DNA from 4 places in the Rhizobium sp. BK591 genome. Region 3 is predicted to be linked to each of the others. Evidence: riboswitches for the same ligand, from Rfam matches in the RefSeq annotation. Region 3 holds a riboswitch; each other region holds the start of a gene.

What was found. Region 3 has a riboswitch for cobalamin ahead of bluB (5,6-dimethylbenzimidazole synthase). Riboswitches for the same ligand answer to the same signal wherever they lie in the genome.
Region 1: it holds a riboswitch for cobalamin, as region 3 does, so the genes downstream of both, FHX10_RS28750 (CbtB domain-containing protein) here and bluB (5,6-dimethylbenzimidazole synthase) in region 3, are expected to answer to the same signal.
Region 2: it holds a riboswitch for cobalamin, as region 3 does, so the genes downstream of both, nrdH (glutaredoxin-like protein NrdH) here and bluB (5,6-dimethylbenzimidazole synthase) in region 3, are expected to answer to the same signal.
Region 4: it holds a riboswitch for cobalamin, as region 3 does, so the genes downstream of both, FHX10_RS03945 (ABC transporter substrate-binding protein) here and bluB (5,6-dimethylbenzimidazole synthase) in region 3, are expected to answer to the same signal.

Annotation. Positions count from the first base shown of each region.
Region 1 covers NZ_JACIAZ010000007.1:359,595-367,077, forward strand. Annotated here, with positions in the region: gene FHX10_RS28725 (phosphoketolase) at 1-805, opposite strand, end outside; gene FHX10_RS28730 (acetate/propionate family kinase) at 877-2,055, opposite strand; partial or broken gene FHX10_RS28735 (inorganic phosphate transporter) at 2,169-2,381, shown strand; gene FHX10_RS28740 (putative bifunctional diguanylate cyclase/phosphodiesterase) at 2,391-3,962, opposite strand; gene FHX10_RS28745 (histidine phosphatase family protein) at 4,507-5,061, opposite strand; adenosylcobalamin (AdoCbl) riboswitch at 5,150-5,292, shown strand; gene FHX10_RS28750 (CbtB domain-containing protein) at 5,306-5,515, shown strand; gene FHX10_RS28755 (CbtA family protein) at 5,629-6,375, shown strand; gene FHX10_RS28760 (hypothetical protein) at 6,425-7,057, shown strand; gene FHX10_RS28765 (sulfite oxidase-like oxidoreductase) at 7,042-7,483, opposite strand, start outside.
Region 2 covers NZ_JACIAZ010000007.1:18,876-26,358, reverse strand. Annotated here, with positions in the region: gene FHX10_RS27205 (adenylate/guanylate cyclase domain-containing protein) at 1-134, opposite strand, end outside; gene nrdF (class 1b ribonucleoside-diphosphate reductase subunit beta) at 235-1,209, opposite strand; gene nrdE (class 1b ribonucleoside-diphosphate reductase subunit alpha) at 1,383-3,587, opposite strand; gene nrdI (class Ib ribonucleoside-diphosphate reductase assembly flavoprotein NrdI) at 3,566-3,970, opposite strand; gene nrdH (glutaredoxin-like protein NrdH) at 3,984-4,205, opposite strand; cobalamin riboswitch at 4,486-4,712, opposite strand; gene FHX10_RS27180 (heavy metal translocating P-type ATPase) at 4,952-7,204, opposite strand; gene FHX10_RS27175 (MerR family transcriptional regulator) at 7,276-7,483, shown strand, end outside.
Region 3 covers NZ_JACIAZ010000001.1:1,209,885-1,217,367, reverse strand. Annotated here, with positions in the region: gene FHX10_RS05900 (NADP-dependent malic enzyme) at 138-2,450, shown strand; gene FHX10_RS05895 (ribonuclease H) at 2,517-3,053, opposite strand; gene FHX10_RS05890 (DUF2865 domain-containing protein) at 3,392-4,483, shown strand; gene bluB (5,6-dimethylbenzimidazole synthase) at 4,487-5,176, opposite strand; cobalamin riboswitch at 5,217-5,405, opposite strand; gene FHX10_RS05880 (DHA2 family efflux MFS transporter permease subunit) at 5,602-7,005, shown strand; gene FHX10_RS05875 (methyl-accepting chemotaxis protein) at 7,237-7,483, shown strand, end outside.
Region 4 covers NZ_JACIAZ010000001.1:823,209-830,691, forward strand. Annotated here, with positions in the region: gene FHX10_RS03925 (sensor histidine kinase) at 1-912, opposite strand, end outside; gene FHX10_RS03930 (AraC family transcriptional regulator) at 940-2,016, opposite strand; gene FHX10_RS03935 (DsrE family protein) at 2,105-2,473, shown strand; gene blh (bifunctional sulfur transferase/dioxygenase Blh) at 2,656-3,936, shown strand; cobalamin riboswitch at 4,211-4,461, shown strand; gene FHX10_RS03945 (ABC transporter substrate-binding protein) at 4,643-5,659, shown strand; gene FHX10_RS03950 (FecCD family ABC transporter permease) at 5,656-6,696, shown strand; gene FHX10_RS03955 (ABC transporter ATP-binding protein) at 6,693-7,457, shown strand.

The DNA of each region.
Region 1 (7,483 bases), on a different contig from region 3:
CCTCCTGGATTTCGCGAATGCGATCGAAGACCCTGTCGAAGGTTGCGGCCATCTGCTGGTGCATGTCGCGCGGTTCGTGACCCTCGACGAAGAAGGGCTCGTAGCCATAGCCTTCAAAGAGGCTCTGCAAATCCTCGTGACTGGCGCGGCCAAGAATGGTCGGATTGGCGATCTTGTAGCCGTTCAGATGCAGGATCGGCAGCACGGCGCCATCGCGGGCTGGGTTCAGAAACTTGTTGGAATGCCAGCTCGCCGCCAGCGGCCCGGTTTCGGCCTCGCCGTCGCCGACGACGCAGGCGACGATCAGATCGGGATTGTCGAAGGCGGCGCCATAGGCATGGACGAGGGCGTAGCCGAGCTCGCCGCCCTCGTGGATCGAGCCCGGTGTTTCGGGTGCGGCGTGGCTCGGAATGCCGCCAGGAAAGGAGAATTGCCGGAAGAGCTTGCGCATGCCCTCCGTATCCTCGGAAATATCGGGATAGATTTCACTGTAGATGCCTTCGAGATAGGTGTTGGCGACCATGCCCGGCCCGCCATGGCCGGGGCCACACATGTAGATGATATCGAGGTCGCGAGCGCGGATGAGACGGTTCAGATGCGCATAGATGAAGTTGAGGCCGGGTGTCGTGCCCCAATGGCCGAGCAAGCGGGGTTTGATGTGCTCCGGTTTCAGCGGCTCGCGCAGCAGCGGATTGGCGAGCAGATAGATCTGACCGACCGAGAGATAGTTGGCGGCGCGCCAATAGCGGTCGATCAGGGCGAGTTCGGCATCGGTCAGGGCGGCGGTCGAGACATGCTTTTCCATGGATTTCTCCCGTTCGAAAACGTGTTCAACGTCAATTCTATCGGCCGGCGTCAGCCTGTTATTGATCTGGATCATCCACCACGAAGAAGGGTCAGCGCCTCGTCGGCGATGACCTGCTCCTCATCGGTGGCGATGACATGAGCGGCGATGCGGCTTTCCCCAGTGCTGATCGTGAAATCATTGGCGGCATTGGCCTTTTCGTCGATCGCAAGGCCAAGCCAGGACAGCCGCTTGGCAACGCCGGCGCGGATCGCCGGTTGATGTTCGCCGATACCGGCGGTGAAGACGATGGCGTCAAGGCCGCCGAGTGTCGCCGCCATGCGGCCGATCTCGCCGGCGATGCGCAACGTAAAGAGGTCGATCGCCTGACGCGCCTCCGGCCGTCCATCCTTCAGCAGATCGCGCGTATCGGCGCTGATGCCGGAGACGCCGAGCAGGCCGGAGCGGTGATAGAGCAGGTCTTCGATCGCCTCGAAGGACTGTTTTCTCTCTCCGGCCAGATGCAGGATGACGCCGGGATCGAGCGGGCCTGGGCGTGTCGCCATCGGGATGCCGTCGAGCGTCGAAAAGCCCATGCTGCAATCGCGGCTGACGCCGCCGTCCAGCGCGCAGAGGCTGGCGCCGCTGCCGAGATGGGCGACGACGGTCTTTGCCGCGCGTGGCGCCTTGCGGGCAAGCTCGCCGGCGATGAATTTATAGGAGAGGCCGTGGAAGCCGTAGCGCTTGACGCCCTCGTCATGCAGCGCACGGGGAATGGCGAAGCGGCGAACGAGATCGTCCTGCGTGGCATGGAAGGCGGTGTCGAAGGAGGCCGTCTGGGTGAGATGCGGCTTCAGATGCCGGAGCGCGCGGATGAAACGCAGCGCCTGCGGCTGGTGCAGGGGCGCAAGCGGGGTCAGCGCATCGATCGCATCGATTGCTGCGTCGTCGAGGGCGATCACCTTCGTGAAGCGATCGCCGCCATGGACGACGCGGTGGCCGGCGGCGCGTGTGGCGGTCGTGTCGAAATGGTCGACGAGATGCGCCAAGGTCTCGTCGATAACGCCGTGCAGGTCTTCCGTCATTTCGGCCTTCAATGGCATCTCGAATGTCTGCGATCCCCTGGTCAGGCCGAGCGAGAGCGGTTCGGCGCGGAAATCGATCACGCCCTTGCCGAGGCGTCGCGCCGCATCACCCTCCATCGTAAAAATGCCGATCTTGACGGTCGAGGAACCGGCATTGAAGGTCAGGAGGAGGTCGGTCGATGACATTCTCAGACTCCGCGCGGGCGTGACGATAGCTGAACTTAGCGTCGGGCCTCCTGACGGAAAGGGAATATTCGGGCCTCCACGTGTTTTTGCCGCCGCGCGGCAGCCGAAGTCGTGCGATGGTCACCATCGCTTCGGCCGATGATCTCGGCCTGCCGGTCTCGACCACACGTGTGCTGTCGTCAGGCGTCGCCGGCACCATGGCGGCGAACGGTTCCGGCCTGCAATGGTCGACCGTGCGCAACATGCTGATGGCTTGGGTGCTGACGCTGCCGGCCTCGATTGCGATCGCCTTCCTGCTCTTCGTGATCCTGCGCCAGGTGTTTTAAGACGTCCCGTCAGGCCGTCGAGGCCAGACTGGCATTGCGATCGCTGATGAAGATGCCCGCCTCGGCGGCGGGCATCGCCTTGCCGAAGAGATAGCCCTGGCCGATGTCGCAGCCGAGCTGCAGCAGGAAGGCGAGCTGCCCATGCTCCTCGACGCCTTCCGCGGTCGTCTTGATGTTGAGGCTCCGGCCGAGGCCGAGCATGGCGCGGACGATCTTTTCCTGGCGTTCGTCGTCGCGATAGGTGGCGATGAAGCTTTTGTCGATCTTGATCTTGTCGAAACGATAGCGGGCGAGCTGGGCGAGGCTCGAATAGCCGGTGCCGAAATCGTCGAGCGCGATCTGGATGCCGGCCGCATGCAGTTCGTCGAGAATGACGGCGGCGATGGCGGGATCCTGGATCAGCGCGTTTTCGGTGATCTCCACTTCCAGGCGCTGCGGCGGCAACCGGCTTGCCGAAAGCACCTTGAGGATGCGGGAGGTCAGCAGCCTGTCTTCCATCTGCACCGGCGAGACGTTGAAAGACAACATCACATGCTCCGGCCAGGTGAGTGCGTCGCTGCAGGCCTGGGCGAGAAGATCCTCGAACAATGCAGTGATCATGCCGGTTTCCTCGGCGATGCCGATGAAAACAGGCGGCGGGATGTTGACGCCATCGTCGCCGATCCAGCGCGCCAGCGCCTCGAAGCCGCAGAGCTGGCCGGTCTTCAGATCGATCAGCGGCTGGTAGAAGGGTTTGATCGCCTTGTTGGAGATCGCGGCGCGCAGCCTGGTTTCCAGTGCGGCGCGTTCGGTCACCTTGTCCTGCATCGAAGGTTCGAAGACGAAATAGTGGTTCGGTCCGCGTGATTTCGCCTCATACATGGCGAGGTCGGCACGGTGGGCGGCGTCTTCCAGTGGTTCGGCTCCCTCGGCCCAGCGGTCGTAGCCGACGCTGGCGCCGACCTCGACGGCAAAGCCATCGATATGGATCGGCCGGGTGACCGCCTGGATCAGCAGCTTGGCAAAACGCTCCTCGCGCTGCGCCGTCAGGGCGAAGGCGACGACGATGAATTCGTCGCCGCCGAAGCGATAGACGCAATCGGCATTGCCGAGTGCACAGATGCGTCTGGCAACCTCGATCAACAGGACGTCGCCGCCCTTGTGGCCCACGAGATCGTTGACTTTCTTGAAGCCGTCGAGGTCGACGGAGAAGAGAGTGACGTTGCGATCCCACTCCTCGATCTCGGCCTCATCGTCCTTGATCGGCCGCGAGAGGATCTTGCGCTCGAAGGCGTAGCGGTTCGGCAGTTTGGTGAGATGGTCGTGGGTTGCGGTCCAATCGGCCTTTGCCTGGGCGGTGGCGCGCAGTTCCGTTTCCTTGCGCAGGTCGGCTATGCGCAGCACCGAATAGATGAAGCTCATGGCGCCGGCGATGCCGAGCGCCAGAACGAGCTTGTCGGCGCCGTACTCGCCGAAACCGGTCATGAAGTAGACAAGGCTGTCGTCAAGCTGCAACAGGGTGCAGAGGAGCCAGAGAGTAATCCCGAACCCGACGATCGAAACACATTGCCTTCCGGCCCTGCTCTGGAAAAATACCGGCACTGCGCCTTCTCCATCTCCACCCTTCGCGGAAGTAGCACGAAAGTCTGAAATGTTCGTTGAAACCAGAAGGCGAATTATCCGAGGCTTCAGCCTCCTGATGTGCCGTCGAGGGACCGTTGGCGCCAGAGGAAAACGCCGAGCGAGCCCTCTTCGTGGTTGGCAGAATGGCAGGTGCGGAAAAAACGAAGGCGAGCGTGCCATGGCATCGCTCGCCCTTTTTCGTGCTTCAGGCGGTGACGATCAGCAGCGGGACGCTGACGATGAGACCGACCAGAACTGTGACTGTGGCGACACGCATCAAACGCAGGCGCCGCGTGCGCTCCCCACTCCAATCATATGTCATTCTTCCATCTCCTTGGGATAAGGAAGTAGTCCCCGCGAAACCGGGTTCAACAGAGATGACGCGATTTGCTTGTGTAAGGCTGGATATGATCAGGACTCGCTAAAGCATCGGTCCGAAAATCGGAATCGATTTTCGGACAGCGCGATGCGAGGATTGAAAGTGTCCGAGCGTCCTTGTGCGTCCGAAAGGACGCACGGCGCTCTAATGCTGGAAGCGCAGAGACCAGCGTCGTCCATTGCTGGTCATGCGAATGACGGCGAGCGGCTCGATGTCGCTCAGCCAGAAAGAGGAGAGCGGCGCCTGAAGCACATGGGCGACCGCCGCCCGGATGACGGCTGCGTGACTGACGGCGATCACATGGCCGCCGAGGGCGGATTCGCTCTCCATCCAGTCGGCGACGCGTGTTCTCAAATCAAGAAGGCTCTCGCCGCCATGCGGGGCCGCTTCCGGATCGCTCATCCAGGCCATGAGGCTCTCAGGCTCTTCCGCCTCTATCGCGGCGATCGATCTGCCGGCCCAGCGGCCATGGTCGCAGTCGCGAAGCGCCGGATCGATCCGGGCTTGGAGGCGGAGCGCGTCAACAGTCTGGCGGGCGCGCAAAGCGGGGCTCGTGGCAACGCGATCGGCGCGGGGCAGGGCGGCCATCCTGTCGGCTTCTTCCGCCGCCTTGCCTTCCAGCGGTTCGTCGAGCGGGAACAGGGCCTTGCGGCTCGCCATCGTCGCGCCGTGGCAGATCCAGGTGAGGCGCGTATTCACGGTCGTTCTGATCTCCCGGAGTGCGGCTGTAGCGGCGCAGGACGGCCCTTGGCCGGCTTGTGAAGTTTCGTTGACAGTCTCTTCGGCGTGCAGATATAACCGTGCTGTTGCGGGTTTGGAAGCCGGTGGAAATCCGGCGCGGTCGCGCCACTGTGACCAGCGTGTCGAAAGCTCTTCGCGCTGGAAGTCAGACCCTACTGCACAAGCACTCTTTCGACTGAACGCGTCATTCCCGGAGGAATACATGTCTGACACCACTTTTGCGCCCGTCGCGGCACCGGCGCCGATCCCCCTGGGAGAGATCCTGCCATGGGCGATCTTCGGTGGCCTGCTGATGCTCATCGTTCTCTATTTTGTCGGCACCGAGGAAGGCGCGATGGCGCTGTTCAACGGGATGTATGTGCACGAATTCGTGCATGACGGCCGTCATCTCCTCGGCTTTCCCTGCCACTAAAGCGCGTCGCGATCTTTCAGATTCGCGCCTCACTTTAGGTCTTTGTTTTCGCATGTCGTTATCGCAAAATCGCTGCACACTTTTGCGCGACATGCTTTAGGGGAGTTCCTGACATGGTTGGAAATCTTCTGCTTCGCGGCATGCTCGCGGGCCTGATTGCTGGCATCCTCGTTTTCGCTTTTGCGCATATCTTCGGCGAGCCGCTGGTCGATGCGGCGATCGCCTTCGAGGAGGCGAGTGCCCAGGCGGCCGGTGAAGCTGCCGAACCTGAAATCGTCAGCCGCGCCACGCAGGCCGGTCTCGGCCTTTTCACCGGCGTCATGGCCTACAGCGTTGCCGTTGGCGGGCTCTTCGCTCTCGCCTTCGCTTTCGTGCACGGCCGTTTCAGCAGCCTTTCGGCGCGCGGCACCTCGGCCGTCATCGCCATTGCCGCCTTCGTGGCGATCGTCCTCGTTCCCGGTATCAAGTATCCGGCCAACCCGCCGGCGGTCGGCAATCCCGATACGATCGGCGTCAGGACCGAACTGTTCTTCCTGATGATCGTCGTCTCGCTCGCCGCGCTGATTGCCGCGGTGGCGCTGTCGCGCCGCCTCGCGGGGCGTTTCGGTCTCTGGAATGGCGCGATCATCGCCGGAATCGCTTATCTCGTCTTCATCGGCGTCGTGCTCTATCTGCTGCCGCCGATCAACGAGGTGCCGGAGAACTTCTCGGCGATGGTCCTCTGGCGGTTCCGCACGACTTCGCTCGGCATGCATGTGATCCTCTGGACAACCTTGGGCCTTGCCTTCGGAGTGCTGGCGGAAAAGCGGCTTGCCGTTAAGGACGGGCAACGCGGCCGGCCGGCAACGGCATTTCACTGAACGCATCGAAGGGCGCCGCTTGCCGGCGCCCTGAACTTTTCGGGCGGCCATGACAAGCAGCAGAACCATACCACTCGTGTCGACGGCGTTTGCCACCGCCGTCTTTTTTTGTGTGGTTGCTGGAAGCGCTCTTGCCCATAGCCCTAGCGGCGGCGGCAGCCATACCGGACTGGATATTCCGGAAATTTCCCATGGCGAGATGGCGGTGATTGCAGACTATCGCAGTGGGATCATCGACCTTGCTTCCCGTGCCGTCGATACCAACGAGCCGTTCCGCCGCGTCCTGAACTATGCCGAGATCCAGTATTCCTATTGTCTCTGGGGCCGGGTGCCGGGCAGCGTGACGGACGAGGAAAGCCCGTTCAACGAATGCGCCCATGCCTATCTCGCGGCGGCCAAGGCGGTCTTGCTGTCGATGCGCGAGATGCCGCAAGAGAGGGCTGCCGCGAATGAAATCATTTCCGCCGTCGACGCCGACATGACGCGGCGCGGCCTTGCGCTCGTCACCTGCCGGTTCAGCGGCGAGGCCTTCAACACCGCCGATGTCATCAAGCCACACTGGGGCAAGGTGCCACTTCATCCAGCCAGCATGGCGTCGCTGACCGGGCTCGCTGCATTGTTCGGCCTTGGTTTTTTTTGGCTTCGCCACTTCCTGCGGCCGAAGGCTCAATCGTCGGAATAGCGCTGCTCGCGCCATGGATCGCCGTAGATATGGTAGCCGTTCTTTTCCCAGAAGCCAGCCTCGTCGTCGGGCATCAGCTCGATGCGGCGCAGCCATTTGGCGCTTTTCCAGAAATAAAGATGCGGCACGACCAGGCGCATCGGGCCGCCGTGATCCGGCGTCAGCGGCAGGCCTTCCCAGGCGGTAGCAAGGATCGCGTCCTCGGCGGCGAAATCAGCGAGCGGCAGGTTGGTGGTATAGCCGTCATAACTGGTCAGCATGACGTAACCGGCTTCGGGCTTCGGCGTGGCGAGGTCGAGCAGATCACGCGTCGAGACGCCCTTCCATTTGTTGTCGTAGCGCGACCATGTGGTGACGCAGTGGATATCGCTCACCCCAGTGCTCTGCTCGATCGCCTGGAAGGCGGTCCAGGTGAGGGTGAGCGGT
Region 2 (7,483 bases), on a different contig from region 3:
ACCAGGATGTTGTCGATGAACCGCTCGCCGCGCGTCTCGTTCACCAGCCAGTCGAGGATCCGTCTCCTGCGGATCGGCCAGACGCCATCATCCGCTTCGACGGTAGTCCCGGCCTTGTCCAAAAGAGACGACATCAAAAACTCCTGCTGCGCCATATCGGCGAGTACTGAATTTAGTTTCCGCTGAATGTGGGCGATAGGGAAGCAAATGATAAGGGGAGACGGCGATCAAACCTCAGAAATCCCAGTCCTCGTCCTCGGTCGCCACAGCCTTGCCGATGACATAGGAGGAGCCGGAGCCTGAGAAGAAGTCGTGGTTCTCGTCGGCATTCGGCGAAAGTGCCGACAGGATCGCCGGGTTGACCTTGCAGGCATCAGCCGGGAAAAGCGCCTCATAGCCGAGGTTCATCAGCGCCTTGTTGGCATTGTAGTGCAGGAACTTCTTGACGTCCTCGGTCAGCCCGACGCCGTCATAGAGCGCTTCGGTATATCTGGCCTCGTTATCGTAGAGTTCGAGCAGCAGCTCGAAGGCGAAATCCTTGATCTCCTGCCTTCTCTCCTCGCCGAGCCGCTCCAGCCCGCGCTGGAACTTGTAGCCGATATAATAGCCGTGCACCGCCTCGTCGCGGATGATGAGGCGGATCATGTCGGCCGTATTGGTCAGCTTGGCGCGGCTCGACCAGTACATCGGCAGGTAGAAGCCGGAATAGAACAGGAAGCTTTCGAGGAAGACGCTCGCGACCTTCTTCTTCAGCGGATCGCCGGAGCCGTACTGCTCCATGATCAGCGCCGATTTCCGCTGCAGGAATTCATTCTCCTCCGACCAGCGATAGGCATCGTCGACATCGGGCGTCGAGCACAGCGTCGAGAAGATCGAGGAATAGGAGCGCGCATGCACAGCCTCCATGAAGGAGACGTTGGAAAGCACCGCCTCCTCATGCGGCGTTGCCGCATCTTCCATCAGCCTTATGGAACCGACGCCATTCTGGATCGTGTCGAGCAGCGTCAACCCGGTGAAGACGCGGATGGTCAGTTGCTGCTCGACCGACGTCAGCGTCGCCCAGGAAGGAATGTCGTTCGAAAGCGGCACCTTTTCCGGCAGCCAGAAATTGCCGGTGAGCCGGTTCCAGACTTCGAGATCCTTATCGTCCTCGATACGGTTCCAGTTGACGGCGCGCACGCGGCTGATCGGCTTTACGGCGATGTTCATGGTGATTATGTCCTCAATAGATCTGATGGCGCTCGGAGCCCCCTCACCCTGCCCTCTCCCCGAGGGGAGAGGGGATGTCGCGCCTGCCGCAAATGTCTTCTCCCCATAGGGGAGAAGGTGCCGGCAGGCGGATGCGGGGGCCATTTGCTTAAAGGCTCGCGGCCGAAATCAACTCACAGCGTACAAGACACACAGCCCTGCACCTCAGTGCCGGACAGCGCCATTTGGCGAAGGCGGATGTAGTAGATCGTCTTGATGCCCTTCTTCCAGGCATGGATCTGCGCCCTGTTGATATCGCGCGTCGTCGCCGTGTCGCGAAAGAACAAGGTCAGCGACAGCCCCTGGTCGACATGCTGGGTCGCCGCCGCATAGGTGTCGATGATCTTCTCCGGTCCGATCTCGTAGGCATCCTGATAATAATCGAGATTGTCGTTGGTCATGAACGGTGCCGGATAATAGACGCGGCCGATCTTGCCTTCCTTGCGAATTTCGATCTTCGAGACGATCGGGTGGATCGAGGAGGTCGAGTGGTTGATGTAGGAGATCGAGCCTGTCGGCGGCACCGCCTGCAGGTTCTGGTTATAGAGGCCGGAGGCCATGACCGCCTTCTTCAGCGCGGCCCAGTCCTCCCTTGTCGGAATATGGATGCCCGCCGTCTCGAACAGCGCCCTGACCTTCTCCGTCGCCGGCTCCCAGAGCTGGTCAGTATATTTGTCGAAATAGTCGCCGGAAGCATATTTCGAATTCTCGAAGCCCTTGAAGCTCGTGCCGCGTTCGACCGCCAAGAGGTTCGAAGCGCGGATCGCGTGATAGGTGACCGTATAGAAATAGATGTTGGTGAAATCGACGCCTTCCTCCGAGCCATAGAAGATGCGTTCGCGGGCGAGATAGCCGTGCAGGTTCATCTGGCCAAGGCCGATCGCATGGCTCTCCTCATTGCCCTTCTCGATCGAGGGAACCGAGGAAATGTGGCTCATGTCGGAAACGGCCGTCAGCGCCCGGATCGACGTCTCGATCGTCTTGCCGAAATCGGCCGAATCCATGGCCGCGGCGATGTTCAGCGAGCCGAGATTGCAGGAAATATCCTTGCCAAGATATTTGTAGGAGAGGTCGTCATTGTATTCGCTGGCCTCGCTCACCTGCAGGATCTCCGAGCAGAGATTGCTCATCGAGATGCGCCCGGCGATCGGGTTCGCCCGATTCACCGTGTCCTCGAACATGATATAGGGGTAGCCGCTCTCGAACTGGATTTCGGCAAGCACCTGGAAGAATTCGCGCGCCTTGATCTTCTTCTTTGAAATGCGGGCATCCGCCACCATCTCGCGGTACTTTTCCGTCACCGAAATATCGGTGAAAGGCGCGCCATAGACGCGTTCCACGTCATAGGGCGAGAACAGGTACATGTCTTCATTGTTCTTGGCGAGCTCGAAGGTGATGTCGGGCACGACGACGCCGAGCGACAGCGTCTTGATGCGGATCTTCTCGTCGGCATTTTCACGCTTGGTATCGAGGAAGCGCATGATGTCGGGGTGATGGGCGTTGAGATAGACCGCACCCGCGCCCTGCCGCGCCCCGAGCTGGTTGGCATAGGAAAAACTGTCTTCGAGCAGCTTCATCACCGGGATGATGCCAGACGACTGGTTCTCGATCTGCTTGATCGGCGCGCCGGCCTCGCGGATATTGGTCAGCGACAGCGCCACGCCGCCGCCGCGCTTCGACAATTGCAGCGCCGAATTGATCGACCGGCCGATCGATTCCATATTGTCCTCGACGCGCAGCAGGAAGCAGGAAACCAGCTCTCCGCGCTGCTTCTTGCCGGCATTGAGGAAGGTCGGCGTCGCCGGCTGGAAACGGCCGGAAATGATCTCGTCCACCATGTCGCGGGCAAGGCCCTCGTCGCCGCGCGCAAGCGCCAGCGCCACCATGCAGATGCGGTCCTCGTAGCGCTCGAGATAGCGCTTTCCGTCGAAGGTCTTCAGCGTATAGCTGGTGTAATATTTGAAGGCGCCGAGGAAGGTCGGGAAACGGAATTTCCTGGCATAGGCCTGGTCGAACAGGTCTCGCACGAAATTGAAGGAATACTGGTCGAGAACCTCCTGCTCGTAATAACCCTCGGTCACGAGGTAATCGAGCTTTTCCCTCAGATTGTGAAAGAACACCGTGTTCTGGTTCACATGCTGCAGGAAATACTGCTTGGCCGCCAAACGATCCTTGTCGAGCTGGATCCGCCCATCCTCGTCATAGAGGTTCAGCATGGCGTTCAGCGCGTGATAGTCGAGCGTTTCCGCCGCTTTCAAAGGGCGTTGGCCTGCGGGATGAGCAAAAGTGTTATGCGGTTTTGCGCCCGCATCCCGCGTCAGAGTTGTTCCCGTGTCCAAAATCGTTCCATCCCGTGTTTGACGTTGGCGACGTCGTCTTCCGTGCCCATGAGCTCGAACCTGTAGAGGTACGGCACCAGGCATTTCCGCGAGACCACGTCGCCGGCGAGCCCGTATGTCTCGCCGAAATTGCTGTTGCCCGCGGCAATCACGCCGCGGATGTGTCCTCGGTTTTCCGCATCGTTCAAGAAACGAATCACCTGCTTGGGAACGGCACCCTTGCCGCCGTCGCCGCTATAAGTCGGCACAACAAGCACGAAGGGTTCGTGGATATGGAACGCGTCAACGCCACCGGTCGGAATGCGCGCCGCGCGCAGTCCGAGCTTGGCGACGAACCGATGGGTATTTTCGGATCGGCTGGAATAATAGACGATCAACCCCACCGCTTGTCCTCACTCAGGAGAGCGCGCTGATCATGTCGGGGCGGAAGCCCGCCCAGTGCTGCTCGCCGGCGATGACGACAGGCGCCTGCATGTAGCCGAGGCTGCGGACCCGATCGAGCGCTTCGGCATCCTGCGAGATATCGACGATGTCATAATCGACACCCAGACGGTCGAGGGCGCGGTAGGTGGCAGTGCACTGGACGCAGGCAGGCTTGCTGTAGACGGTAATGGTCATAGTATTCCTCGTGACGACGCGATTGGGACGCAGGACATCGATCGGAAATCTCTCGATATCCGTCGAAAAGGCTCTGTATTTTGCAGCTATGCGGCTCGTTCAGCCGCCGGGCGCGACGTGCCCTTTATATTGCGCGGGTGGCAGCCTGAATTGAGATACTGACATGACTTCACCCCGAAGTGGCTCAATGCGAAGGTTTCAGGGGCGGAGGTTCGGGCCTGCGAAACGCGATGCGGAGATCCCCGCAGCCATGCAAACGCGACCTTCCGGACACCCCGCCCGTGGACGTTTTGTTCGAGGCAGGTCTCCTGGCTCACGGGTCGATGCACCCTGCCCCAGCCTTCCCGGAGCATCATGCTCCAGTGACCTGAAATCGGACAGTTGCTCACCGCTTACAGTTGCGGGGGCAGCTCCGGCATTGCCGCGCCATGATGGCGAAGCGCACCGAATTCCCGTCTTAGCCATCGATCCTTACGAATCGATGGAACCTCGAACACTAGATATAGTACGCCAATCCAAATTCGCGTCAACGGATGGTTTGTGCGTTGCGTTACGACAGGTTTGAAATCGCTACATTCCTGTGAAGAACATGGATAACCAAAGCTTAAAGACAGCAGGCTGTGGAGAAGCCCCACGAGGGGAGCCGACCTATGACCGGTCCAAAGATTTCGATTCGAGATCAGGCCCGAATCGTCGATGGGACATCCCGCCGGTGACGGGCGCCGGAGGATGAAGTCGGGGAATGCTTATATCTTTATCCGAAGCAGCCGCAGCGCGTTGATCGTCACCAGCACAGTGGCGCCGGTATCGGCGAGGATCGCCGGCCAGAGCCCGGTAATGCCCATGATCGTCGTCACCAGGAACACCGCCTTCAGCCCCAGCGCGATGCTGATGTTCTGCTGGATGTTGCCCATCGTGCGTTTGGAAAGTTCGATCATCCGCGCCACGTCGCCGACGCGTCCGTGCAGCACGGCGGCATCCGCGGTCTCCAGCGCCACATCGGTGCCGCCGCCCATGGCGATGCCGATATCGGCAGCGGCCAGCGCCGGAGCATCGTTGATGCCGTCGCCGACCTTGGCGACGATGAAGCCCTGGCGCTTCAATTCGCCGACAACACGCTGCTTGTCCTCAGGCATCATCTCCCCGAGCCAGTCGATGCCGAGCATGCCGGCCACCGCTGCCGCCGTCCGCTTGTTGTCGCCTGTCAGCATCATCGCCTTGACGCCTGCCGATTTGAGGGTAGCGAGCCCGGCCTCGGCATCCTCGCGCGGCTCGTCGCGCATGGCGATCAGGCCGGCCGCGATACCGTTGCCGAGCAGCACCGATACGCTCTTGCCCTCGTCGTTCAGCGCCGTGATGCGTGCATCCTGCTCCGCGCTGAGCGCCCCGAGCGCACGGGCAGCCGGCGGCGACAACAGGTCCAGCGTCTCGCCGCCGACCTTGCCGCTGACACCCTTGCCCGGCAGCGCTTCCAGCTCAAAGGCTGGCGGCACGGGAACGCCGTCCGCTTTGGCGCGGTTGAGGATAGCCAGGGCCAAGGGATGGCTGGATCCCTGCTCCAGCACCGCCGCGCGCGACAACACCTGCGCCTCCTTCAATCCGAAGGAAATGATGTCGGTCACCTGTGGCCTGCCCTCGGTCAGCGTGCCTGTCTTGTCGAAGGCGACCATCGTCACCTTGCCGAGCGTTTCCAGCACCGCGCCGCCCTTCATCAGCAGCCCGCGCCGCGCCCCCGCCGAAAGCGCAGCGGCGATTGCCGCCGGCGTCGAGATGACAAGCGCACAGGGGCAGCCGATCAGCAGGATGGCGAGGCCCTTGTAGATCCATTCGTCCCACGACCCGCCGAACAGCAGCGGCGGAACGATGGCAACCAATGCTGCGACCACGACCACGCCGGGCGTGTAATAGCGCGAGAAGCGGTCGATGAAGCGTTCGGTCGGCGCCTTCGATTCCTGCGCTTCCTCCACCAATTTGACGACGCGGGCGATGGTATTGTCGGCGGCCGCCGCCGTGACGCGAACCCTGAGCACCGCATCGCCATTCACCGTGCCGGCAAAAACGACGGCATCGACGCCCTTGCGCACCGGCGTGCTCTCCCCCGTCACCGGCGCCTCGTCGATCGCACTCTCGCCGGAAACAATGATGCCGTCCGCCGAAATCCGGTCCCCCGGACGCACCATGATGATGGCGCCGACAGCAAGGCTTTCCGCCGGCACTTCCCGCGTCTGGCCATTGTCTTCGAGCAGCGCATTCTTCGGCACCAGGGCCGCCAGCGACTGGATGCTTTGGCGTGCCTTGCCCGCCGCCACCCCTTCCAGCAACTCGCCGACCAGGAACAGGAACACGACGGTTGCCGCCTCCTCGCCGGCATTGATGATGACGGCGCCAACGGCAGCAATCGTCATCAGCATCTCGATCGAAAACGGTGTTCCCGAGAAGGCGGCCATGACGGCGCGCCGCGCGATCGGCACCAGCCCGATCAGCATGGCGACGATGAAGGCATAAGAACCAATCGCCGGTACGAGTTGGCCGACGGCATAGGCGGCAACGAGTGCGCCACCCGAAAAGATGGTCAGCCGGCCCTTCCGGCTCTGCCACCAGGGACCGGCCATCGGCGCTTGGTCGTGTCCGTGCAGCCCCTCGATTTCCTTCGCGCCGTGATCGTGCGGATGGTCATGACCCGCATGATCGTGGCCGTCATGGTCATGGCTCGCGTGGTCGTCGTGATCATGTCCATGGTCGTGACGATGCTGCGGGCTGGCATGCACAGGCGCAGCATTTCCGGCAAGCGGGGCGACGGAATAGCCGAGCCCTGTCACTTTCCTTTCAATCGCCTTGAGATCGCTGCTGCCGTCATGCCGGACGGTCATCGTGCCCGCCATCACCGAAACGGAAACATCGGCGACACCCGCTACGCGTCTGACCGCGGTATCGATCTTGTTTGCGCAGGCGGCGCAATCCATGCCGCCGACCCGGTATCGTGTCTCGCTCTCAGCCATGATCCGCTTCCTTGTCAAATAGAAGCATCTCTCCTACATCCTCTAGCGACTAGAGGTGCAAGAGGAAAATCATGAAAAAGATCACGATCGGCGAAGCCGCGCGCCAAAGCGGCGTCAAGGTGCCGACAGTGCGCTACTATGAAAGCATTGGCCTGCTCGCCGCCCCGAGCCGCAGCGAGGGCAACCAGCGCTCCTTCGAACCGGCCGATGTCAGCCGCCTCGCCTTCATCCGCCACGCCCGCGAACTCGGCTTTGAGATCGAGGCGATCCGCACGCTGC
Region 3 (7,483 bases):
TTAGCTAACCAGGGCCGCCGCTTGGCCCCACGGCACGCTCATCACGAAAACTTTTCCCATCCCCCATTTCCATACTGTCGCCCGTATCCGATTGATGTATGGAGGGAACTCCCAAAAAGACGTGCACGGAGGCGGCAATGGATCACCCGGATAAATCCAAGACGGAAAAGAACCTGACGAGCGGCGATCTCGACGAACAGGCGCTTTTCTTCCACCGCTATCCCCGTCCGGGCAAGTTGGAGATCCAGGCGACCAAGCCACTCGGCAACCAGCGCGACCTGGCGCTCGCCTATTCGCCGGGTGTTGCCGCGCCCTGCCTCGCCATCCGCGACAATCCCGAAATGGCGGCCGAATACACCTCGCGCGCCAATCTCGTCGCCGTCATCTCCAACGGCACCGCCGTGCTCGGCCTCGGCAATATCGGCCCGCTCGCCTCCAAGCCGGTTATGGAGGGCAAGGCCGTACTCTTCAAGAAATTCGCCGGCATCGACGTCTTCGACATCGAGATCGACGCAGCAAGCGTCGAGCAGATGGTCTCGACCGTCTCCTCGCTGGAACCGACCTTCGGCGGCATCAACCTCGAAGATATCAAGGCACCGGAATGTTTCGAGGTCGAGCGGCGCCTGCGCGAGAAGATGAAGATCCCAGTCTTCCACGACGATCAGCACGGCACGGCGATCATCGTCGCCGCCGCGATTCTGAACGGGCTGGAACTCGCCGGCAAGAACATCGCCGACATCAAAATCGTCGCCTCCGGCGCGGGTGCTGCCGCCCTTGCCTGCCTCAACCTGCTTGTCATTCTCGGGGCGAAGCGCGAAAACATCTGGGTCCACGATCTCGAAGGCCTCGTCTACGAGGGCCGCACCGAGCTGATGGACGAATGGAAATCCGTCTATGCCCAGAAGAGCGACACGCGCACGCTGGCCGAAAATATCGGCGGCGCCGACGTCTTCCTCGGCCTGTCCGCCGCCGGCGTCCTGAAGCCGGAGCTGCTGGCGCAGATGGCCGACAAGCCGCTGATCATGGCGCTCGCCAACCCAACGCCGGAGATCATGCCGGATCTCGCCCGCGCCGCCCGCCCCGATGCGATGATCTGCACCGGCCGCTCGGATTTCGCCAACCAGGTCAACAACGTCCTCTGCTTCCCCTATATCTTCCGCGGCGCGCTCGATTGCGGCGCCGAGACGATCAATGAGGAAATGAAGATGGCGGCGGTGCGCGCCATCGCCGCGCTTGCCCGGGAAGAGCCGTCCGACGTCGCCGCCCGTGCTTATTCCGGTGAGACCCCGGTCTTCGGTCCGGATTACCTCATCCCCTCGCCCTTCGATCCGCGCCTCATCCTGCGCATCGCGCCTGCGGTCGCCAAGGCAGCAGAACAGAGCGGCGTGGCGCGTCGCCCGATCCAGGATTTCGACGCCTATCTCGACCAGCTGAACCGCTTCGTCTTCCGCTCCGGCTTCGTCATGAAGCCGATCTTCACCGCCGCCAAGGCTGCAGAGCGCAAGCGCGTCATCTTCTCCGAAGGCGAGGACGAACGCGTGCTGCGCGCCGCCCAGGTGCTGCTCGAGGAAGGCCTCGCCGAACCGATCCTGATCGGCCGCCCGCAGGTCATCGAGACGCGCCTCAAACGCTATGGCCTGCGCATCCGCCCGCTGCAGGATTTCGAGGTGATCAATCCGGAAGACGATCCGCGCTTCCGTGAATATGTCGATCTCTATTTCTCGCTCGTCGGCCGTCGCGGTGTCATTCCCGAAGCCGCCCGCACCATCGTGCGCACCAACACCACCGTCATCGGCGCGCTGGCGCTGCGGCGCGGTGAGGCCGATGCGCTGATCTGCGGCCTCGAAGGCCGTTACGAGAAGCATCTGCGCGACGTCCGCCTGATCATCGGCAAGCGCAAGGATGTCCGTGATTTCTCCGCACTCAGTCTGATGATCTCGCAGCGCGGCGCCACCTTCTTCACCGACACCTATGTCACCTTCAATCCGACCGCCGAGGAGGTTGCCGAGGCGACGGTGCTGGCGGCCGAGGAAATCCGCCGTTTCGGCATCACCCCGCGCGCCGCCCTCGTCTCGCACTCCAACTTCGGCTCGCGCGAATCCGAAAGCGCCACGAAGATGCGCAGCGCTCTGCAGCTCGTGCGCGACGCCGCTCCCGATCTCGAAGTCGACGGCGAGATGCATGGCGAAAGCGCCATCACCGAAGCGTTGCGCAAGCGCGTCATGCCGGACACGACCTTGCACGACGAAGCGAACCTCCTGGTCTTCCCGAACCTCGATGCCGCCAACATCACGCTTGGTGTCGTCAAGTCGATGACCGACGGCCTGCATGTCGGACCGATCCTGCTCGGCACGGCCCTGCCCGCACACATCCTTGCCCCTTCGGTCACCTCCCGCGGCGTCGTCAACATGGCGGCACTCGCCGTCGTCGAAGCATCGCAGCCGGCCTAAGCCGGCTCCTCATTTCGTCATGCTCAGGCTTGTCCTGGGCATCTGCAACCGGTTGATATGAAACAGCTATCGGGCGCCTTGTAACGAAAGGCGCCCTCTATCCGCAAGCGCATCCGCGCGTTCGTTGCCGGCGATGCCGAAATGGCCTTTGCACCAGGCAATTGCCACCAGACCGTTCTGGGACAGCTGAAGGTCAACCGCTTTCCAGAGTTCCGCATTGGCGATCGTTCGGCTTCGGCCATTGCCATTCGGGCTGCTTTTCTTCCAGCCATTGTTCTTCCAGATATGCCGCCGGCTGTTGCAGCCTTTGACGACGTAGACGGAATCCGACCAGATGGTCGCAGGTTCGCCTGTCGTTTGGCTATTGATCCATATTGCCGCGTTGAGGACGGCGGCCAATTCCATCGAATTATTGGCGGAATCTTCGACGCCGCCGAAGCCGGAGGCGATCTCCACGGCATCGCGATAAGCGACAAAAGCCCAGCCCCCATGCCCGGAGCCGGGTTCGTAGCAACCGTCAACGAAGAGGTGGAGGCCATGTTGGCCTTCCGATATTCCGACTGTTGTTGCAGGGAAGTGAAGCTTGTTGGAAATGCTCGTCATTTTCTCCGCTTTTTGCCTTCGCTGCGCCAGCGCAATTTGCGACTGCCTGCTCGCCCCGAAGCGGACATTCGAACTGTACCTCTGCGTTGTGTCAACCATTGACGATGGTGGCGGCAACAGCGCCAGCCCCGACCGAGAACTGTAGGGCAATGTGGATCATGGACAATGAATCTGCCCCGACCTCCCCTTACGGAAGATTACCCGCGTCTGCTGGATAAGATCGCGAAAATGCGCTAGGATTTTCTCCAAGCTCATTAAGAGAAACGCCTTAAGAGACAATGCGCGGCGATCGAGGCCGCAATCGACCGATCGACTTTTTGCTCACCCCGGACGACGCCGTGAAACCCCGAAAATTGTCTCTTGCCCTCCTCCTCGCCTTCGCAGCGCCCGCCGCCGCGCAGACGAGCGCTGTCTGCGAGGACCTGCGTGGCCGTCTCGCCGATCTGCCGCGATCGATCGGCAATAGCAACGGCCGGGAGGCGCGCCAATATGCCAGCGCCATGGCCGAGCAGAACCTCGAGCTGCGCAAGGTTCGCAACGAGCTGCGCAACAATGGCTGCACCTCGGGCAGCATGGTCGTGATCGGCGGCGAGAATGCCGATTATTGCGGTGAACTCTCGCAGTCCGAAGCCCGCATGATCGACAATATCCAATATCTCCAGGACCGCCGTAACGAGCTGGCCGGCCAGAGCGGCGATGATGGGACACGCCGTGAACTGATCGCCGCGCTCGATCTCAATGGCTGCAACAGCGAAAACTTCTATGCCCCGAGCGATCGCAACGCCGCCGACCCCGCCCCGAGCATCGAGGAGCAGGCGATGCGCACCGATACCTTCATTCCGCTCGGCGGCGGTGAAGAGGTCGATCCGCGCTACGGCCTGCCGCGGGCCGAAATGCTCTCGCCGGTCAGCACCATGTGCGTGCGCACCTGCGACGGCGGCTTCTTCCCGATCAGCTCGAACGCCACTTCGGTCGATTTCGGCCGCGACGCCCAGACGTGCGCCAAGATGTGCCCGGGTATCGAGACCGAGCTGTTCTATCGTGACGTGACGAGCACCGAAGCCTCGAACATGATCTCGGTCGCAACGGGCACGCCCTACAGCGCCATGAAAAACGCCTTTGCCTACAAGAACCGCACGCCGGGGGAAAAGTCCTCCTGCGCCTGCAATCTCACCGCCTACTACGATGAGATGCGCGGCAAGCAGCCGTCAAGCGAACCGCCGCAACAAGGTTCGATCACCACCATCCGCACCAATCCCACGGCGAAGGATGCTGCCGCAGCCCCACCGCAACCATCCGTCCCGGAGCGCCCCTACGATCCCGTGCAGAACAAGGTCCGCCAGGTCGGCCCGCAATTCCTTGCCGGTGATCAAGGCTCGATAGACCTCGCCAATCCGGCAACGCCGGGGCCGCAGCCTCAACAGCAGTGATTGCTACGGGTCGTTGCGTCCCCACCCGTCATGGAAGACGAGCTCTTGGAGCGGCAGACGCTGCCGCCAGCCTTTGACGGACAGTTCCGGCTCGTCATAAAGCCGATCGACGAAACCGGCACAGAGCCAAGCGACCACCTCGATATGCTCGGGTATGCCGAGAATGCTTTTCAGATCGCCTTCGCGAAAAATGCTGACCCAGCCGATGCCGACCCCTTCCGCCCGCGCCGCAAGCCAGAGATTCTGGATGGCGCAGACTGTGGAATAGCTATCCATCCTGGGATTGTGGGTGCGCCCCAGCACCACGCTGCCGCTGCGGGTGGGGTCGCAGGTCACGCCTATGCCGAGCGGTGCCTCGGTGATGCCTTCGAGCTTGAGGGAGCGGTATGCCTGCCGCCGCTCGCCGGTAAACATCAGCGCCGCCTCCTCATTGGCCTTCACAAAGGCGTCCTGGACGCGCGCCCGGACCGCGGCACTTTTCACCAGAATGAAATTCCACGGCTGCATGAAGCCGACGGAGGGCGCATGATGGGCGGCCGTCAGCAGCCGCTCCACGACATCGTCAGGCAAGGGATCGGGCAGGAACTGGCTGCGAACGTCGCGCCGCGTCTTGATCGCGTGATAGACGGCCTCGCGCTCGGCCAAGGAAAAACCGGACGCCGCCGAAAGGGCATCCTCATCAAAGGGTCGCATCGTCAAATCCCCAACAACGCAACCGCCCGCCGTCCGCGCGGATCGGTCAATCTTGCCAGGCCGGTCTTCTGACTCGGCGTCATCCGTCTGCCGCAGCCTTCCCGGCGAGAAGCCAGTGGCGAGATGAAGCGGCAAGCGTCGGCCTTACAGCGTTGGGCACGTTCCGGCCTTGCACCGGATTCCCGATTCTCCCGCGTTGATGGCGGGCACCTGACGGCGCATCTATTTCAGGAAAGCGCGGCGACGGCAAGCCGGCCCGAGGTCGCAGTCGGGAACCACGTTGAGCCACGCACCCTCCCGCGTCGGTTTGAAGCGGCTCGACAAGCTCCTTCATCCATAGTTTCTATGGCCTTATCACCACCGAAGGCGTATGGACGATACAGTCCCTCGCAGCATCCCGGTTGCCCGTGCCCCGCCTCACGCCCATGATCCTTGCGGTCGCCCTGTTCATGGAACAGATGGATTCGACCGTGATCGCCACCAGCCTGCCGGCGATCGCAGCCGATATCGGCACCTCGCCGATCGCGCTGAAGCTCGCCGTCACCAGCTATCTCGTGGCACTGGCGATCTTCATCCCGATCAGCGGCTGGATGTCCGATCGGTTCGGTGCGCGCAACATCTTCCGCATGGCGATCTTCGTCTTCATGATCGGCTCGGTCGCCTGCGCTTTCTCCAACTCGATCACGGCCTTCGTCATCTCACGGCTGGTCCAAGGCGCCGGCGGCTCGATGATGACGCCGGTCAGCCGCCTGCTTTTGGTCCGGGGAACGCCACGCCACGAACTCGTCGACGCCATGGCCTGGCTCACCATTCCCGCCTTGATCGGCCCGATCTTGGGGCCGCCGATCGGCGGTTTCCTCACCACCTATCTCACCTGGCACTGGATCTTCTGGATCAACGTCCCGATCGGCGTGCTCGGCATCATCCTCGTCACCCGTTTCCTGCCGGCGGTCGAGCCGCGCAGCCCGCGGCCGATGGATTTCCCGGGCTTCTTCCTCTGCGGCCTCGGTTTCTCCGGCTTCGTCTTCGGCGTCTCGGTGATCAGCCTGCCGGCCGTGCCCGTCATCTACGGTTATGTCACGGTTGCGATCGGCATCCTTTCCGGTCTCCTCTACCTCCTGCATGCCCGCCGCGCGCCCTATCCGCTTCTCGATCCGAAGATGTTCCGCTACCCGATGTTCCGGGCGGCGATCCTCGGCGCCTCGAATTTCCGCATGGGGCTCGGCGCGCTGCCCTTCCTGATGCCGCTGATGCTGCAGCTCGGCTTCGGCCTGACGCCGTTGCAGTCGGGCTCGGTCACCTTCGTCAGCGCACTCGGCTCCATGGGCTCGAAATTCGCCGCCTCGCGCACCTTCAATGCCTTCGGCTTCCGCACCGTCATATCAATCACCACCTTGCTGGCGGCGATCTTCCTCGGCATCAACGGCCTGTTCACCGCCGAAACCCCGCTGTTCCTGATCATGGCCTGCCTGCTGATCGGCGGCCTGTTCCGCTCCATGGCTTTCTCGGGCGTCAACGCCATGGCCTTCGGCGATGTCGACGCCGCCGACAGCAGCCAGGCAACCGCGATCAATGCCGTTGCCCAGCGTATCTCCATGGCAATGGGTGTGGCGATCGCCGGCGGCATCCTCGAAATTTCGAGCAGCTTCCATAGCGGCCGGCTGCTGGTCTCGGATTTCCACGTCGCCTTCTTCAGCGTCTCGGCGATTTCGGCGCTCGCCTGCATCACCTTCCTGCGCCTGCCGCGCGATGCCGGCGCGGAACTGACGACGCGCCGCCGCAAACACCGGCAGACGGAGCCTGAAGAGGCGATCGCGGAAAACAGCTGATCGCGGCAGATCACCAGCGGGCGTGATAGCGAAATCACACGCGTGTGCTCCGGCATCCCTTTCTACTTTATGATTTATTCACACATCAAATACACACTGCGTTTGCGCGTTTTGGGTCGCTATCAGGACATGGGCATGAGCGCTCGTGATGTGACCGTCAGCGTGGATGCCCGTATTGATACGCCGGTCGGGAACATGTCCGACTGAGTCGCAATTCTAGGCCCCCGCGGAATGTTCCAATTTTTGAAAACGATGCCTCTGACAGCCAAGCTGGCGGCGATTATCGTGGCCGTCAATCTGTGCGGCATTTCCGCCTTTGCTACCTACACATGGATGTACGAAACCCGAGCGCTGATCGACGGCGCCAAGGCGAACTGGTCCAAGGATGCGGAGCAGTTTGCCTCTCTGGCGGCGGGCGGCGTGAAATGGGGCAAGGCGAATGCCGTTCGAGAGGCTTATTCGCTCTACCGCGACGATC
Region 4 (7,483 bases), 390 kb from region 3:
CTTAACGCGATGATTGAGCTCATGAACGACAAGTTCCAGCTGCTGCTGCTTGCGTCGCCGCTCGGTGATATCGGTCGCGGCCCCAAACCATTCGACGATGGCGCCTGCGTCGTTCAGGAGTGGAACAGCCCGTGACAACACCCACCCGGTGCTGCCGTCGGCCCGCCGGACGCGATGCTCGCATTCGAAAACACCCTTGCTTGATATCGCCTCGTCGATCACCGCCTGGATCGCCGGAATGTCCTCGGGAAACAAATAGGCCTCCTGCCAGGCGACAGTCGGATTGGCGGTGTCGGCAAGAACGTTGCGACCGTCGAGCTGCTGCATCTCCTTCCAGTCGGCGCTCATGCGATAGACGATATCGGTCGTGGCCGTAGTGAACGCCCTGAACCGCTCTTCGCTCTCGCGCAGCCGCCGCTGGGCAAGGACGCTTTTCGTCGTTTCGACGACGATCGCGATGACGCCCGCGGGTTTGCCACTTTCGTCGAGGACGGGCGAATAGTCGAGGTTCATCCAGGCAGGAGCCGGGCTGCCGTGGCGCAACAGCGTCAGTTCCTGGTTTTCGTAGGCGAGCGTTTTACCGGACAGCCCAACTTTCATGACATTGTCGTTGAAGTCGGCAATTTCGCTCCAGCCCTCGCGGACCTTGGAACCGAGAAGATCCGGATGGCGGCTGCCGGCGAAGACGGAATAGGCGTCGTTATAGATCATCACGCCGTCCTCGCCCCAGAGAAGAACGATCGGCACGGGTGAGAGCAGGAGCATGTTGGTGGCCGTCTTCAGACTTTGCGGCCAGAGATCGAGAGGACCGAGCGGCGTCTTGCTCCAGTCGCGGGTCTGGATCAGTCGGCCAATTTCCCCGCCACCGACAGGAAAGCGAGTTGTGAGTGGCTGAGGGGATTCGGAATCCAAGGCGCGCTCCCGATTTTGATGGTGCTTCTAATTAGCGCATCCTTTGATTTTTTCCACCCATGAGTGTTGCGGCTTCCTCATGCCAACCTTGTCCGAGCCGATCACACTCTGGGCCCGCGCCATCGCCCGCCACGTCGCCGGCGGGGTGGCGAAGGCGCGAGAGAAGGCGCGATTGAAGGCGGCTTCGGTGGCGTAGCCGGCGTCGTAGGCGATTGTTGCGATAGGCTGACCTGAGGTGGCGAGGGCGACACTTGCGAGGTAGAGCCGCCAGTCCCTGATATAGCGGATGGGCGAGGTCGAGAGCATCGCCTGGAAGCGGTCGGCGAGGGCGCTGCGCGACAGGCCGGAGGCTGAGGCGAGGTCCTCCAGCGACCAGTCGTGTCTGGGATCGTCGTGAATGAGGGAGAGACAGCGCGACAGCGCGGGGTCGGCAAGGGCTGCCAGCCAGCCGACCGAGCGCGGTTCGGCCATCATGATCTGATGGCGCAGGATCTCGATGAACACGATTTCAGTCAGCCGCGGCAGCATGGAAACTCCGCCGGCGCGCGGCCTGTCGACCTCCTCGATCATCTGGCGGATGGTGGCGCGCAACCAGTCGCCGTCATTGACGGCCCGTGTCCTGACATGGATCATTTTCGGCAGCGCCTGGTGCAGCGGCGCAAAGCTCAAGCCGTCCCATTGCAGATAGCCGCAGAGCAGCCGCACCCTTTGCGCCGCCTCGCCATAGCGCAGCACGGGAATCTCACGCCAGGGCTTCTGCGGCAGGTCGCGCGTCGGCAGCACCAGCATGCCGTCCCTTCCCGCGCCGAGCTGATGTCCGGTGCCGAAGGGGAAGACCAGCACGTCTCCGGCCTCCAGATCGGTCTCTTCCCCTTCCGTCTTCAGCCAGCAGCTGCCGGCCACGACGATGTGAAAAGGCATCGTGCCCGAAGCCTTGGCCGAGAGGTTTGCTAAGGCCGGCGCGGCATCCGTCTGCCAGTCGCCCGTCGGCATGAAGCAGAACTGCAGCGATCCCGACAGGCGGATCGTCGAAAGCAGCGCCGACAACACGTCGTCGCGCACGACACCCGCAACGCCTGGATTTTCGGACAAGGCTTCACGCATCCCGGCCAAATACGCGCCCCGCGCACCCTCCTATGGTGTTCTCGCTCACTCGTGGTGAGCGTTCATTTCAATTCACTGGGAGAATACTATGCAAACTCAAAGCGACAAACTGGTCGTGCTCATCACCAAGGGCATCGAATCCGAACTGTCCTCCGTCGCCTTCACCATTGCCAATGGCGGCATCACCGCCGGGCTGAAGGTCTCGGTGTTCCTCACCAGCACCGGGATCGATCTGGTGCGCAAGGGTGGCCAGCGCATGACACATGTGCCGCCGCTTGATCCGCTGTCGATGCTGATCGAGAATTTCCAGCAGCGCGGCGGCACGATCTGGGCCTGCCCGCCCTGCGTGACCTCGCGCGGTTACACGCAGGAGGACATGCTCGACGGTGTCGTCATCGTCGGCGCCAGCGCCATGCATGCCGAGATCAAGGAGGGCGCTGCGACGCTGTCGTTTTGACCGGAGGAGCCGGGCCGGGCGGAAGTATGAGGAGCCTCTCCCGCCGGTTTCGTCAGGCTTTGCGGGCCGGCGGCAAGCTCGGGGATGCGACAAGTGGTCTATTCTTGCGCTCGGCAATATACTTGTGAGATTGTGTCGATATACATGCGATAATGCCTGATGAGGGCAGCGCGGGGGCTTCGATGACATCCGTGAGGGTCAATGAGCTGATATCGGTGACGGGGCAGCCCGGCGCCGCGGACTTTGGTGCTTTCGCGGCAGACGGCTTTGCCGCCGTCATCAATGCCCGGCCGGATGGCGAGGAGCCGGGGCAACCCGGTAATGCAGCGGAGAAGGCTTCAGCCGCCGCCGCCGGGCTCGCCTACAGCTTCGTGCCGGTGAAGGGGGCCGAGATTACCGAGGCCGATATCCGCGCCTTTCAGGCGGCGATAGCTGAGGCGAAGGGGCCGGTCGTCGCCCATTGCAAGAGCGGCACACGGGCGCTGACGCTTTATGCGCTGGGCGAGGCGCTGGACGGGCGGATGAAGTCCGGGGATGTCGAGGCCTTTGGTCAAGGCCTCGGCTTCGATCTTGCCGGCGCGCGGCGCTGGCTGGAGAAGCGGGCAGGGCAGGTACCTCATGTGAAGGCCTTCTTCGAGCCCCGCACCTGCAGTGTGCAATATGTCGTTTCCGACCCGGCGACGAAACGCTGCGCCATCATTGACCCGGTGCTCGATTTCGACGAGATGTCGGGGGCGACGGGCACGGCCAATGCCGACGCCATCCTCGCCCATATCGAGAGCGAAGGGCTGACGGTCGAGTGGATCCTCGACACGCATCCGCATGCCGATCATTTCTCCGCTGCGTATTACCTCAAGGGAAAGACCGGTGCGCCGACGGCGATCGGCGCCCATGTCACCGACGTGCAGGCGCTCTGGAAGGAGATCTACAATTGGCCGGCGCTCGCGACCGACGGCTCGCAATGGGACCGGCTGTTTGCCGATGGCGAGACGTTCGAGATCGGCACGCTCAAGGCCCGCGTGATGTTTTCGCCCGGGCACACCCTCGCCTCGATCACCTATGTGATCGGCGACGCCGCCTTCGTGCACGATACGGTGTTCACGCCGGATTCCGGCACCGCCCGCACGGATTTCCCGGGCGGCAGCGCCAGCGCCCTCTGGCACACGATCCAGGCGATCCTGTCGCTGCCCGAGGAGACCCGGCTGTTTTCCGGTCACGACTATCAGCCGGGTGGCCGCCACCCGCGCTGGGAAAGCACGGTTGCCGCCCAGAAGCGCGCCAATCCGCATATATCGGGCATCGACGAGGCCGGCTTTGTGGCGCTGCGCCAGGCGCGCGACCGCACGCTGCCGAAGCCGAAGCTGATGCTGCACGCGCTGCAGGTCAATATCCGCGGCGGGCGGCTGCCCGAGCCGGAGGAGAACGGCCGGCGGTATCTGAAGATTCCGCTGGATGCGTTGTGACGGGGCGGCCCTGGCAACCGCCGCATCGTTCAAAGCGTGCTTCCTATAGCAGCCCCGGCGAAGTCATCCCCACCAATAGCAGCCGGCACCCATGTTCCCCGACTGCTTCATAGGCAAGGCAGTTTATCGCAAGGAAGCGCTTTTCGCCGCAATGTCAACCGACCGCCACCGGCAGTTTGCGCACCGAACGGCGGCGCGCAGCCATGCGCGCGATATATTTATCCGCCGGTGGTGCGGCGCCCTCTGAATAATCATTGACGGCGCGCGGGCAGGCGACGTAACTGGGGGAGACGGTTCCCTGAAGATGACTCCAAGGGGATTAATAGGGAACACGGTGAGGACGACCCAGTAGGGACCGAGACCGTGGCTGCCCCCGCAACTGTAAGCGGATTGTCGATCTCGGGGTTGATCGCGGAGCGATCATGCCCTTGGCCTAAAGGCCACGCCACTGCGGATATTGCGGGAAGGCGGATGAAAGACGGATATCCGCAAGCCAGGAGACCTGCCGTCAATCGCGATCCAATCAACCGGGCGGGGATGCCCGGACAAGGAACAGACATGATTGTCCTTCTGAACCTTCGCCTGATATCGGCATGCATCCGTCTCGATTGGGCCTCCCGCGGCTAGTCTACGCGTCAGCGTGACTTCAGCGTTGCGTATATGCGCGCGGCGCGGCCGTGCCTGTTTTCCCATCATCGAGGTTTTCATGCGTCAATTTCTCGCCATCATGACATTTACCTTCGGGCTGGCCGGCCTTGCGGCACCAAGCTTGGCCGCGACCCAATATCCCCTGACCGTCAGCAATTGCGGCCAGCAGGTGACGTTCCAGAAGGCGCCCGCCAGGATCGTTTCGATCGGCCAGGGCATGACTGAAATTCTGTTCTCGCTCGGCCTTGCCGACAAGATCGCCGGAACCGCCGTCTGGGTTGGCCCTGTCCTGCCGCAATATGCCGAGGCCAACAGCAAGATAAAACGCCTCGCCGACAACGATCCGAGCTTCGAATCCGTCGTCGGGCAGGAGCCCGACCTCGTGGCGGCCGAGTTCGAATGGCATGTCGGCGCGCAGGGCTCCGTCGGCAAGCGGGAGCAGTTCAAGGATCTCGGGATCAATAGTTATCTCGCGCCGGCCGATTGCGTCGCCAAGGTCAACACCGATGGCGGCGACGGTGTGCGTGGGGAGCTGTTCACGATGGACCTGATCTACCGGGAAATCGCTGAACTCTCGGAGATCTTCGACGTCAAGGAGCGCGGCGATGCGCTGATTTCCAAGCTGAGGAAGCGCGAGGCGGATGCCGTGGCGTCGATATCGGGCGCGACGGGCAAGAGCCTGCCGGTCGTCTTCTGGTTTTCCAGCAAGGAGGTCAACGGCGACGCCTTCATTGCCGGCAAGAACAGCGCACCTGCCTATATCCTCAAGACGATCGGCGCGAAGAACGTCGTGACAACCGAAGAGGAATGGCCGCTGGTCGGCTGGGAAACCATCGCCCAGGCGAACCCCGCGGTGATCGTGCTGGCGACCATGGATCGCCGCCGTTATGCGGCTGACGATCCCAAGGTCAAGCTTGACTTTCTCGAGAACGACCCTGTGACCAGGGAACTCGATGCCGTCAGGAACAGGCACTTCGTGATGATGGATGCGCAGTCGATGAACCCGACGATCCGCACGATCGACGGCATCGAGACAGTGGCGAAGGGCATCAAGTCCTTCGGCCTGGCACAGTGAAGACAGTATCGCTCAGGCGGCAGGGATGGTGGGCGCTCGCCGCGCTCACCATTGCCGCGCTTCTCCTTCTTGGACTGATGATCAGTCTCGCCGTTTCCATCGGCGAGATTGCCATCCCGCTTGCGACGACGGCTGAGGCGGTTTCGAACCGCCTGTTCGGAACCGATTTCGAGCTCAGCCGCATCCACCAGGGCATCGTCTGGGATTATCGGCTGAGCCGCGCCCTCGTCGCGGCCAGCGCCGGCGCGTCGCTCTCGCTCTGCGGCGCCATCCTGCAGGCGCTGCTGCGCAATCCGTTGGCCGAACCCTATGTGCTCGGCATCTCCGCCGGCGCCTCGACGGGAGCCGTCTGCGTGATGATTCTCGGCTTCGGCTACGGTATTCTCGGCCTGTCGAGCGGGGCCTTCATCGGCGCAGTCATGGCCTTTTTGCTGGTCGGCTTCCTGGCGACGGGTGCGGGGGGAACCGGCGAACGCATCATACTGTGTGGCGTCGCCGGTTCGCAGCTCTTCAACGCGCTCACCTCCTACATCGTGACGACATCGGCGAATGCCGAGCAGGCGCGCGGCATCCTGTTCTGGCTTCTGGGGTCGCTCAGCGGCGTACGCTGGCCAGATGTCTACCTTTCGGTGCCGATCGCGCTTGCCGGCTTCATCGTCTGCATGGCCCATGTGCGGGCGCTCGATGCCTTCGCCTTCGGCACGGATGCCGCCGCCTCGCTCGGCATTGCCGTGCGCCGCGTCCAGATCGTGCTGTTCGCCCTGACGGCGGCGATGACGGCAAGCGTCGTCAGCATGGTGGGCTCGATCGGTTTCGTCGGCCTCGTCATACCCCATGCCGCCCGTTTCCTTGTCGGGCCGGCCCATGGGCGGCTGCTGCCGGCAACGGCGCTCGGCGGCGCCATCTACATGGTCGGCGCCGATATCCTTTCGCGCATCATCATACCGCAGCAGATCCTGCCGATCGGTGTCGTCACCGCGCTCTTCGGCGCGCCGGCCTTCGCCGTCATCCTCTATCGCGTACGAGGGAATGCATGAGCATCAACGTCGACGAGGTGAGCTTTGCCGCCGGCGACACCGTCATTGTCAACGGCGTCAGCCTGACGGTGAAAAGGGGCAAGGTGCTCGGGTTGCTCGGGCCGAACGGTTCCGGAAAGTCGAGCCTTCTCAGATTGATCTGCCGGCTGCGCAAGGTTCGCAGCGGTGTCATCAGGCTCGGCGAGGACGACATTTCCTCGCTGTCGCGCGCAGCCCTTGCGCGTCGCGTCGCCTTCGTCGAGCAGCAGTCGACGACCGATACGCAGTTGACAGTGCGCGATGTGGTGCGGCTTGGCCGCACCCCGCATCGCGGGCTGTTGTCGTCCTGGGGCGCCGAAGACGATGCTGCCGTCGACCAGGCGCTGTCGCGGACGGGCATGCGGGAGAGGGCAGGCCAGCTCTGGCAGACACTGTCGGGCGGCGAGCGCCAGCGCGTCCATATTGCGAGATCGCTGGCGCAGGCGCCGAGCGAACTGCTGCTCGACGAGCCGACCAACCATCTCGATATCCAGCACCAACTCGACATTCTCTCGCTGATCTCGAAGCTCGGTATCACCTGTATCGTCGCGCTGCACGATCTCAACCTGGCGGCAATGTTCTGCGACAGCCTGGCGGTACTTCAAAAGGGCAAGGTCATCGCCTCGGGCGCGCCGGAGGATGTGCTGACGGAGGAGATGATCGGCCGGGTCTTCGGCGTTCGCGCCCATGTCCAGAAATCGGCCGTGCATGGCCGGCATCATATCCAATACGTCATGGATTAAGGAACGGCGGGGGATTTCGATCTTAA